2 regions of the Nocardiopsis sp. NPDC007018 genome follow, and region 2 is predicted to be linked to the other one. Evidence: predicted binding sites of a transcription regulator. Region 2 holds the regulator's gene; the other holds the start of a gene.
What was found. Region 2 encodes HrcA, which represses chaperone genes, less so after heat shock. Its sites were predicted from a motif close to TTGGCACTCTCNNNNNGAGAGTGCCAA; they were not measured.
Positions count from the first base shown of each region.

Region 1: a site for HrcA is predicted at 4,332-4,358, ahead of groL (chaperonin GroEL). Genes of this name have one in related genera too.

Region 1 is NZ_JBEYHA010000001.1:201,664-207,678, forward strand. It holds gene thrC (threonine synthase) at 1-1,206, shown strand, start outside; gene ABZ635_RS01005 (ubiquitin-like small modifier protein 1) at 1,271-1,549, shown strand; gene ABZ635_RS01010 (PadR family transcriptional regulator) at 1,658-2,251, shown strand; gene ABZ635_RS01015 (ATP-binding cassette domain-containing protein) at 2,393-3,364, shown strand; gene ABZ635_RS01020 (ABC transporter permease) at 3,361-4,176, shown strand; gene groL (chaperonin GroEL) at 4,523-6,015, shown strand, end outside.
Region 2 is NZ_JBEYHA010000035.1:7,854-13,868, reverse strand. It holds gene ABZ635_RS18595 (SigE family RNA polymerase sigma factor) at 1-370, shown strand, start outside; gene ABZ635_RS18590 (hypothetical protein) at 367-1,077, shown strand; gene ABZ635_RS18585 (IS30 family transposase) at 1,393-2,577, shown strand; gene ABZ635_RS18580 (16S rRNA (uracil(1498)-N(3))-methyltransferase) at 2,686-3,429, opposite strand; gene dnaJ (molecular chaperone DnaJ) at 3,426-4,565, opposite strand; gene hrcA (heat-inducible transcriptional repressor HrcA) at 4,570-5,583, opposite strand; gene ABZ635_RS18565 (DUF3097 domain-containing protein) at 5,760-6,015, shown strand, end outside.

The DNA of each region.
Region 1 (6,015 bases), on a different contig from region 2:
GCGCTGTCCTGTCGGGAGTGCGGGGAGCGCTACGAACTCTCGCCGATCTTCGCCTGCCAGTTCTGCTTCGGCCCCCTGGAGATCGCCTACGACTTCGGGACCGTCACCCGCGAGCAGATCGAGAGCGGCCCCAAGAACATCTGGCGCTACCGCTCCCTCCTCCCGGTCCCCGACAACGTGGCCGACCTGCCCAACATGAACCCCGGCCTCACCCCCCTCGTCAGGGCCGACCGCCTCGCCGCCGAACTCGGCCTGCGCTCCCTGTACGTCAAGGACGACTCGGCCAACCCCACGCACTCCTTCAAGGACCGGGTCGTCGCGATCGCCGTCGAGGCCGCCCGCACCTTCGGCTTCACCACGCTCTCGTGCTCCTCCACCGGCAACCTCGCCGGTGCGGTGGGCGCCGCCGCCGCGCGCGCCGGGTTCGACTCGTGCGTGTTCATCCCCGCCGGTCTGGAGGAGGGCAAGGTCGTGATGGCCGCCGTGTACGGCGGGAAGGTCGTGGCCATCGACGGCAACTACGACGACGTCAACCGCTTCTGCTCCGAGCTCATCGGCGACGAGGCCGGGGAGAGCTGGGGCTTCACCAACGTCAACCTGCGGCCCTACTACGCCGAGGGCTCCAAGACGCTGGCCTACGAGATCGCCGAGCAGCTCGGCTGGCGCCTGCCCGAGCAGATCGTCATCCCGATCGCGTCCGGCTCCCAGCTCACCAAGATCGACAAGGGCTTCCAGGAGCTGATCCGGGTCGGCCTGGTCGAGGACCGCCCGTACAAGGTGTTCGGGGCGCAGGCCACCGGTTGCTCGCCGGTCGCCCGCGCGTGGGCCGAGGGGCACGACGTCATCCAGCCGGTCAAGCCGGACACGATCGCCAAGTCGCTGGCGATCGGCAACCCCGCCGACGGCCCGTACGTGCTGGACATCGCCACCCGCACCGGCGGTTCGATCGAGCACGTCGGCGACGACGAGATCGTCGACGCCATCAAGCTGCTGGCCCGCACGGAGGGCATCTTCGCGGAGACCGCAGGCGGCGTGACCACCGGAGTCCTGCGCAAGCTGGTGCGCGAGGGCACGCTCGACCCCGAGGCGGAGACGGTCATCGTCAACACGGGTGACGGGCTCAAGACCCTCAACGCCGTCGACTCGGGCGTCACCGCCACGATCAAGCCGTCCCTGGAGGCCTTCAAGGCCGAGGGCCTGGCCTGATCCCCGGGCTCGCGCCCGCACCCACCACCCCGCGCAGCACCCACGTCCCAGGAGTACGAACACCATGAGCGTCAGCGTCCGCGTGCCAACCATCCTGCGCACCTACACCAACGACGTGTCGGAGGTGACCGCCGAGGGCGGCACCCTGGCCGAGGTCCTCGACGACCTGGAGGCCAACCACCCGGGCATCCGCGCCCGCGTGCTCGACGACAACGGCAAGGTCCGCCGCTTCGTCAACGTCTACGTCGGTGACGAGGACGTCCGCTTCGACCAGGGCCTCCAGACCGAGGTCCGGGACGGCCAGCAGATCTCGATCATCCCGGCCGTCGCCGGGGGCTGCTGACCCCGAGGCACCACACGGACGGGGCGGGCGCCGGAGGGCGCCCGCCCCGTCCGTGTGCCCGTCCCCTCGTAACCTGGGAGGAGGACTCTTCCGGGGATGAGGGTGGCGATGTCGGCGACGCGGTTGTTGGTGCTCGGTGTGGTGCGCATTCACGGGCGGGCGCACGGGTACCGGGTGGGCCGTGAACTCATGGGGTGGGGTGTCGAGGAGTGGGCCAACGTGAAGTGGGGGTCCCTCTACCACGCTCTGCGCAAACTCTCCGAACAGGGCAAGCTCCGTGAGTTCGTGGCCGAGGGGGAGGCGTCCGGCCGGACCTCCTACGAGGTCACCGAGGACGGTGAGGCCGAGTTCCACCGGCTCCTGCGCAAGGCGCTGAGTTCGACCGAGGACGAGGCCCTGCTGTGCGCCGGTGTCACCCTGATGATCGCGCTGACCCGCGCTGAGGCGATCGGCCTGTTGCGGCAGAGGTTGGCACGGTTGGAGGAGGACGAGGCCGAGCTGCGCGCGTCGATGGACCTGCCCGACTCCGAGTGGGGCAAGCCCCCACACGTGCGCGAGCTGTTCCGGTTCTGGTCGTACTCGCTCGACTCGGGCACGGCATGGACCCGGCAGCTGATCTCCTCCCTTGAGGCGGGGAGGTACGTCATGGCCGACGACGGACCCGACGACGGTCCCCGGCGGCTGGGACCGCTCCCGGTCTGAGCTGCCCGAGACCCCTGCCCGCTGCGGCGCTGCCCCGCACCGGGTCCCCTTCTGGGACCCACGCCCATGTATTCAAACTTGAACATCCCTTCGGGGTGGTGCATCATGTCCCCGTATTCAAGTTTTAATACGGAGGGATCGATGATCCGCACACAGGAGCTGACCCGGCACTTCCGGATCGGCAAGGAGACCGTCGAAGCCGTGCGCGGCGTCGACATCGAGGTGGCCGAGGGCGAGGCCGTCGCGCTCCTCGGACCCAACGGCGCGGGTAAATCCACCACCCTGCGCATGCTCACCACGCTTCTCGAACCCACGTCCGGGAGCGCCACCGTCGCCGGGCGCGACGTGCGCGCCGAACCCGCCGAGGTGCGCCGCCGGATCGGGTTCGTCGGGCAGGGCCACGGCGCCGGGGAGGACCAGCGGGTCCGCGACGACCTCCGCACCCAGGGCCTCCTGTACGGCCTGGACCGCCGCGCCGCGGGACGTCGATCGGACGCCCTGCTGGAGATGCTCGACCTCACCCCCGCCGCCGAGCGCGAGGTCGCCAACCTCTCCGGCGGTCAACGGCGCCGACTCGACATCGCCATGGGCCTGGTCCACCACCCAGATCTGCTCTTCCTGGACGAACCCTCCGCGGGTCTGGACCCCCACAGCCGGGCCAACCTGTGGGAACACGTCGCACGGCTGCGCGCGGAGTTCGGCACGACGATCGTGCTCACCACCCACTACCTGGACGAGGCCGACTCCGCGGCAGAACGGGTCCTGGTCATCGACCACGGCCGCGTGATCGCCGACGGCACGCCGGAGGAACTCAAGGGGCGCGTCTCCGGCGACCTGGTCGGGCTCGCCCTCGCCGACGAGGACCAGGCCCGCGCGGCCGTGGGCGTGGCCGAGCGGATCGCCCCGAACGGCGACGCCGGGGTCCATGACGGACCCGGGGCCCAGCACGAGGTGCGGTTCAGGGTGGAACACGGAGACGCGGTGCTCCCCGAACTGCTGCGCGCCCTCGACGCCGCGGGCCTCGACGTGCGTGCCGTCCAGGTGCAGCGGCCCACCCTGGACGACGTGTTCCTGACCCTGACCGGCCGCAGTCTGCGCGAGGAGGACCAGTGACCGCCGTCGACCGGACCGCGACCGTGCCCGATGCGCCGACACGGGCGGCCGGAGGATTCGCGGGGGTGCTGCGCGACACCGGGACCGTCCTCGCGCGCCAGGCGCGACCCGTCCTGGGGCGGCCGTTCATGATCGTCTTCGGAATGCTCCAGCCACTGCTGTACCTGGTGCTGTTCGCGCCACTGCTCACCGGGTTGGCGGGGGCCGAGGGCGAGAACCCGTGGCAGTGGTTCGTGCCCGGCCTGTTGGTGATGCTGGCCCTCTTCACCGCCGGGTTCGCCGGGTTCGGCCTGTTGCCGGAGCTGTCCTCGGGTGAATTCGAGCGGATGCTGGTCACCCCGGTCAGCCGGGTGGCGCTCCTGCTCGGCCGGGTCCTGGGCGATCTCGCGACCATGCTGGTCCAGATGGCGCTCATCCTCGTGCTGGTGCTGCCGTTCGGATTCCGAACCACCGTGCCCGGCGCACTCGCGGGATTCGCCCTGCTCGCCGTGCTGGGGATCGGGCTGGCCACACTGTCGTACCTGGCCGCGATGGTCGCCAAGCACACCTACGTGTTCGCCCCGATCGTCCAGACCGTGATGGTGCCCCTCATGCTCCTCTCGGGTCTGCTCCTGCCGATGGAGCTGGCCCCGGGGTGGCTGTACACGCTGTCGCGGTTCAACCCGGTGGCGCATGTGGTGGACGCCGCCCGGGTGCTCTTCGACGGCGGTCCGTGGGACGGCACGGTCCTGCTCGGTTGGGCGATGGCGCTCGGACTGGCGTGCGTAGCGTTGGCCGTGGGCGCACGCTCGATGCGCCGCCTCAACGGCTGAACGGGCGGACCCCTGGTCACCGGGCCGGTGACCGCCCGGCCACCGGTTCCTCCGGGGGTCCGTCCTCTGTTCGCCGAGCGCTCAAACCCGCACGTCGGGGGATGTTTCGCCTGGTCAGTGTGGTTTCTCCGATCGTCGAAATCGTGACCACATCGTTTGCACTCTCCAGGGTCGAGTGCTAAAAAAGGGAGTGGTTAGCACTCACCTTCACCGAGTGCTAACCGGATCGAGGCTGCGAGATCGCGGACCTCCGGCAGCAGGGTTGCCGGAGCGGAAGCGGTCGTCCGTCGCGGGCGCACGCCTCGTCCCATCGCGTATCAGCCCGGTTACGGGAGGACAGAACTCAATGGCAGCCAAACTGATCGCGTTCGACGAGGAGGCCCGTCGCGGCCTCGAGCGCGGCATGAACCAGCTCGCGGACGCCGTCAAGGTCACGCTCGGCCCGAAGGGTCGCAACGTCGTCCTGGAGAAGAAGTGGGGCGCCCCCACGATCACCAACGACGGTGTCTCCATCGCCAAGGAGATCGAGCTCGAGGACCCGTGGGAGAAGATCGGGGCCGAGCTGGTCAAGGAGGTCGCCAAGAAGACGGACGACGTCGCCGGTGACGGTACGACCACCGCCACCGTCCTGGCCCAGGCGCTCGTGCGCGAGGGTCTGCGCAACGTCGCCGCCGGCGCCAACCCGATCGGCCTCAAGCGCGGCATCGAGGCCGCCGTGGCCCGCATCAACGAGGAGCTCGGCAACCTCTCGAAGGACGTCGAGACCAAGGAGCAGATCGCCTCCACCGCCTCCATCTCCGCTGGTGACACCCAGATCGGCGAGACCATCGCCGAGGCGATGGACAAGGTCGGCAAGGAAGGCGTCATCACCGTCGAGGAGGGGCAGACCTTCGGGCTCGAGCTGGAGCTCGCCGAGGGCATGCGCTTCGACAAGGGCTACATCTCGCCCTACTTCGCTACCGACCTCGAGCGCATGGAGACGGTCCTCGAGGACCCCTACATCCTCATCGTCAACTCGAAGATCTCCAACAACAACGAGTTCCTGCCCGTTGTCGAGAAGGTCCTCCAGTCCGGCCGTCCGCTGATGGTCATCGCCGAGGACGTCGCCGACGGCGCCCTCCAGACCCTCGTGGTCAACAAGATCCGCGGCACCTTCAAGTCCGTCGCCGTCAAGGCCCCGGGCTTCGGTGACCGCCGCAAGGCCCAGCTCGGCGACATCGCCGTGCTGACCGGCGGTCAGGTCATCACCGAGGAGGTCGGCCTCAAGCTCGAGAACACCGAGCTCGACCTGCTCGGCCGCGCCCGCAAGATCGTCGTCACCAAGGACGAGACCACCATCGTCGACGGTGCCGGTGACGCCACCGCCATCGCCGGTCGCGTGAACGAGATCCGCAACGAGATCGAGCGCACCGACTCCGACTACGACCGCGAGAAGCTCCAGGAGCGTCTCGCGCGCCTGGCCGGCGGCGTGGCCGTCATCAAGGCCGGTGCCGCCACCGAGGTGGAGCTCAAGGAGCGCAAGCACCGCATCGAGGACGCCGTTCGCAACGCCAAGGCCGCGGTCGAGGAGGGCATCCTGCCCGGTGGCGGCGTCGCGCTGCTCCAGGCCAGCGTCCCCGCGTTCGAGAAGCTGGACCTCGACGGTGACGAGGCCATCGGCGCCGACATCGTGCGGCGCGCCATCGCCGAGCCGCTCAAGCAGATCGCGGTCAACGCCGGTCTCGAAGGCGGCGTCGTGGCGGACAAGGTCAAGAACCTGGAGCCCGGGTTCGGCCTGAACGCCGCCAGCGGCGAGTACACCGACCTGTTCAAGGACGGCGTCATCGACCCGACCAAGGT
Region 2 (6,015 bases):
GGCCATGCACGGCGCCTGGCGTCGCCTCAGGGACCCCAACAAGGCCCTCTCCTACCTCCGTCAGGCGGTGGTGAACAAGGCCAGGTCCGTGCTGCGCCACAGGGCCGTCGTCGAGAAGCACGCGCCCAAGGCCCTGCCGGACGCACCCAGTGCCGAGCACGGGGCCATGAACCTGCTGGAGCGCGAGGCGGTCATCGCCGCCCTGCGCAAGCTACCCACCCGTCAGCGAGAGGCCATCGTGCTCCGGTACTACGGCGACCTGTCCGAGGCGCAGATCGCGGACGCCATGGGCATCAGTCGAGGCGCGGTCAAAAGCCACACCTCGCGTGGCATCTCCTCCCTTCGCTCTGTACTGGAGCAGACGTCATGAGTAGCCCCAACGAACGAAGCGAAACGGAGTTCGAGGACCAGCTCCGTCAGATACTGAGGGCCGAGGCCGACGACGTCACACCGTCGGCCGAGGGCCTCAACCTCATCCGTGAGCGCACCGAGCGCCACCGCGGCTCCGCGTGGTTCGGTCTGCCGTGGCTGCGCCCCGTGGCGGCCGTGGCCGCCGCCGTACTCATCGTCACCTCGGTGATCATGTCGAGCCCCCAGGTTCGCGAACAGGTCCTGGACATCGTCCCGGCCGGGGCCGACCGTGCGGGCACCCCGCCCGAGGACGGCGGTGACGGCGGCGGCGTCGCCGCTCCCGGCCCCACCACGGGGTCCGCCTCCGGCAGCAGCAAGCCGGAGGAGGAGGCCGAGCTCGACCCCGAGAGCTCCCCCAGCCCGTCCAGCTCCCCGTCGTCCTCCGAGGACGGCGACCTGGAGACCACTTCCTCGTGCCCCCCGGGCGAGGAGCTCACCCCGGTCGCCTCCGACGGTGCCCGCGACGAGGACAAGAAGGACAAGGACGAGCGGGAGGGCAGGGGTTCGGGCAAGGAGACCTGCGCCCCCACGGACGAGCCCAAGGAAGAGCCCACCGACGAGCCCACCAGTCCCGGTGGCGGCGACCTCGACCCCGGTGAGGGTGTCGAGGAGCCCGGCGGCGGTTCCGGGAACCAGGGCGACGAGGACGGTGCCAGCGCGAGCTGACCCGTCGGGCCCCGGGCCCCGTACTGACACGGTGAAGGGCCCGTGGGAGACTTGGGTTCTAGCGGTGGTCGCAACACCCTGACTTTTGTGGAGGTTGCGACCACCGTGCCGTTTTCCAAGCACGAACAGGCCCGGCTGCGGGAACGGTTCCTGGAACTGATGACCGAGATCGGTAGCGTCACCGAGGTAGCCCGAAAGCTGGACATCAACCGCAACACCGCGTTCGGGTGGGCACGCAAGGCCGGGCTGCGCTCCCAACCCCCGCAACGCCCTCACCCAGCCCGCCAAAAGTACGACCGCCTGCGTCAGAGCGCTGTGCCCCGCCGCGAGGCCGCCCGACGGGTCGGGATCAACGAACGCACCGCCCGAGACTGGGACCACGGGGTCCGCAAGTCCCGCAACTCCCGCTTCTACCCTGATGGGCGGCGGGTCAACTACTCCACCGGACAGACCACGATGGAGTCCATGACCAGTCCTCCAACAACACTGGACACGCTCGAACAACAGGTGCATCCGCGGTTTTTGACCCTCACGGACCGGGAACGGATCGCGGACCTTGACCGGGCGGGGTGGAGCCTGCGAGCGATCGGCCGTGACCTGGGCCGGGCGGCCTCCACGATCAAGCGTGAGCTGGACCATCACCGCGACACCGATGGCTCCTACGGCGCCTACGGCGCCTACGCGGCCCAGCGTCGGGCGGTCGCCCGGCGGGCGCGTCCCAAAGGCGCCAAACTCGCCTGCCCCGGCCCTTTGCGGGACTATGTCGCCCAGGGGTTGGAGGAACAATGGTCTCCCGAGCAGATCAGTAACCGGATCGGCCAGGACCACCCCGATGAGCAGGAGATGCGTGTGAGCCACGAGACCATCTACCAAGCGCTCTACGTCCAGGCCCGCGGCGGGCTCAAGCGCGAGGTCGCCGCCGCTTTGCGCACCGGCCGTATCCGACGCAAGCCCCGCCGCTCACCAGAACAGCGTCAGAGCCGGTTCGTCGATGAGATGGTGATGATCAGCGAGCGTCCCGCCGAGGTCGAGGACCGTGCCGTTCCCGGGCACTGGGAAGGCGATCTCATCCTCGGGGCGGGTAACAAGTCCGCGATCATCACCCTGGTCGAGCGCTCCACCCGGTACGTGATGCTCGGCCACCTGCCCGGCGAGCACACCGCCGAGGCGGTCGGAGGGGTTCTGAGCGAGCTGATCACCGCGCTGCCCGAGCATCTGCGTGGGTCTTTGACCTGGGATCAGGGCAGCGAGATGGCTGGGCACAGGGCGTTCTCGGTGGCTACGGGGGTGCCGGTGTTCTTCTGCGACCCGGCTTCGCCCTGGCAGCGCGGGTCGAACGAGAACACCAACGGGCTGCTGCGGCAGTACTTTCCCAAGGGAACGGATCTGTCGGTGCACGGCCCGCTGGATCTGGAGCATGTGGCTCAGAAGCTGAACGGTCGGCCACGCAAGACGCTCGGCTGGAAAACTCCAGCCGAGCGTCTGCCTACACTCGTCTAAATCAACGAGGTGTTGCGAGGACCCGTTGAATCCGCCAGATCCCACGGGCCCTTCACCGTGTCCGGTCCCCGCCGGCTCACCGGCCGTGCGGTGCTCCGGGCGCCGGTGTCACCAACGCCCGGTTCGGGCCTGGAGGACCGAGAGCGCCGCGACCCCGGCGGTGGAGGTGCGCAGGACCGAGGGGCCCAGCAGGGCCCGAACAGCCCCGGCGTCGTCGAAGGCGGCCAGCTCGGCCTCGGAGATCCCGCCCTCCGGGCCGACCACCAGGACGATCCCCGCACCGCGCGGTTCCGTCGGCAGCGGCAGTGACGACAGCCGGAGCGCGCCCTCCTCGTGCAGAACCACCGCGAGGTCCGCCTCGGCGAGCAGGGCGCACACCGCCCGGCGGTCGAGGGGCTCGGTGACCTCGGGTGTGCGGGACCGGCGGGCCTGCTTGGCGGCCTCGCGCGCGCTGGCCCGCCACTTGGCGAGCGCCTTGGCGCCCCGGTCGCCCTTCCACTGCGTGACGCAGCGTTCGGCCGACCAGGGGACGACGGCGTCCACCCCGGCCTCGGTCATCATCTCGACCGCGAGTTCGCCGCGGTCGCGCTTGGGCAGGGCCTGGACCACGGTGATCCGGGGGCTGGGCGCGGGTTCGCTCCGGCGCTCCACCACCCGGCACACCAGGGTGTCCCTACCGACCACCTCGTCGACCTCGCATCGCACGCGCAGGCCGAGACCGTCGGAGAGGTCGACGGTCTCGCCCTCGCGGACGCGTCGGACCGCCACGGCATGGCGGCCCTCCGCGCCCTCCAGCCGGACTCGGTCGCCCGCGAGGGCGTCCGTCCCGGCCAGGAACACCGGCGGGGTCACTTGGCTCCGAAGGCGTCGCGGATCTTGGAGAAGAACCCGCCGTGGCCGGGGCTGAAGCGGCCCGGGTTCTGGTCCTCCCCGCGCAGCTCGGCGAACTTGCGCAGCAGGGCCTCCTGCTCCTCGTCCAGCTTGCCCGGGGTCTCCACGTCCACGCGGATGCGCAGGTCGCCCCGGCCGCCGCCGTCGAGGTGGGTGACGCCCTTGCCCGGCAGGGTGATGACGTGGCCGGAGTTGGTGCCCGGACGCAGGTCGATGTTCTCCGTGCCGTCGAGGGTGTCGAACGCGCACGAGGCACCGAGCGCCGCCGCCGTCATGGGGACGGTGATGGTGCAGTGCAGGTCGTCGCCGCGCCGCTCGAAGGTCGGGTGCGGCTTCTGGACGATCTCCAGGATGATGTCGCCGCGCGGTCCGCCGTTGGGGCCGACCTCGCCCTCGCCCGCGAGCTGGATGCGGGTGCCGTCGTCGACGCCGGCGGGGATCTTCACGGTGCGGGTGACCTTCTCCCGGACCCGGCCCTCGCCCGCGCAGTCGCCGCAGGGGTTGGTGATGACCGACCCCTGGCCGGAGCACTGCGGGCAGGGCCGCGAGGTCATGACCTGGCCGAGGAAGGAGCGGGTGACCTGGGAGACCTCGCCCTGGCCGTGGCACATGTCGCAGGTGGTCCGGTGCGAACCGGCCGCGGTGCCCTCGCCCTGGCAGGTCTCGCACAGGATGGCGGTCGGGAAGGTGATCTCCCGGCTGACGCCGAAGGCGGTCTCGACGAGGTCGAGCTCGATGCGGAGCTTGATGCTGCGCCCGCGACGGACCCGTTCCCGGGGGCCGCGCGCGCCGGGGTGCCCGCCGCCGAAGAACGCGCCGATGAGGTCGTCGAAGGCGAACCCGCCCGCCTGCCCGAACCCTCCGGCACCGCCTCCGCCCGGGGCGAAGGGGTCCTGGCCCATGTCGAACATCCGACGCTTGTTCTCGTCGGAGAGGACCTCGTAGGCCTGGGTCACTTCCTTGAAGCGTTCCTGGGTGGCGGGGTCCGGGTTGATGTCCGGGTGGAGCTCGCGCGCGAGCCGCCGGTACGCCTTCTTGATCTCGTCCTTGGACGCGTCGCGACGCACCCCGAGAACCTGGTAATAGTCTCTGGCCACTGAGTTACTGTCCTGCCAAAATCTGTCCGACATACCGGGCCACCGCACGGACGGCGCCCATGGTCCCTGGGTAGTCCATACGGGTGGGTCCCACCACTCCGATCTTGGCCAGCGACTGGTTTCCCACACCGTAGTCGGCCGACACGATGGAAGTGGACCGAAGACCCTCGTGGAAGTTCTCCGCGCCGATGCGCACCGTGAGCATGGAGGGGTCCTTGGCCTCGCCGAGCAGTCGGATGAGGACCATGTTCTCCTCCAACGCCTCCAGCACCTCGCGCAGGCTGGCCGCGAAGTCGACGGCCGCGAGGTTGGCGGTGCCCGCCAGGACGATCTTCTCCTCGTGACGTTCCACGAGGCTCTCCAGCAGGACGGTGAGGACCGCGACCGCGACCGGCCGGTCCTCCGGCGCGACCTGGGCGGGCAGGTCCTCCACCGCGTCCGGCACGTCGCCGAGGTGCTTGCCCGCGATGGCGCGGTTGAGCATGGCGCGCAGGTCGTCGACCACGTGTTCGGTGACCGAGCCCAGCACGTCGATGACACGCTGTTCGACCCGGCCGGTGTTGGTGATGACGACCATCATGATGCGCTGGCCGCCGAGCGGCACCAGCTCCACGTGCTGGACCGACGAGCGGGTCAGCGACGGGTACTGGACGATCGCCACCTGACGGGTGAGCTGCGCGAGCAGCCGGACCGTGCGGGCGACGATCTCGTCGAGATCCACGGCGCCGCCGAGGAAGGACTCGATGGCCCTGCGCTCGGCCGCCGAGAGGGGCTTGACGGAGGAGAGCCGGTCGACGAAGAGCCGGTAGCCCTTGTCGGTGGGCACCCGTCCCGCACTGGTGTGGGGTTGGGTGATGTAGCCGTCCTCCTCCAGCGCGACCATGTCGTTGCGGATGGTCGCCGGGGAGACACCGAGGGGGTGGCGGTCCGCCAGCGCCCGCGAACCCACGGGTTCGTTGGTGTTGACGAAGTCCTCGACGACCGCACGCAGGACCGCGAGCTTGCGCTCATCCAGCAACTCGCCACCTCCTGGCACTCCAAGGTTCTCAGTGCTAATTCTATGCCCGGGCGCAAACCCTCCCGGCTACCCGCTCGCAGTAACACCGTGACGGGGGGCGCTTCTTCCCCGCGGACCGGCGACGTGCGCCACCGCCCACGGGTGTCGCGGGCCCCGCACCAGTAGACTGCACCACCGTGGTTACCAAGGGAACCGGCCGTTACGGCCGCGACGTTCTGGCGGGAGACTGGCGGCGACCGAAGAAGGGTGCGGTGCGCGAGATACCCCTCACCCGTGACCTGGTCGTGGAGGACGCCGACGAGACCTTCTGCGGGGCCGTGGTGTCCTGGGACAAGGTCGCGGTGACCCTGGAGGACCGGGGCGGGCGCCGCAGGGTGTTCGAGCTGGGCCCGGCCGCCTTCCTGGTGGACGGCGAGCCGGTGACGCTGGTGC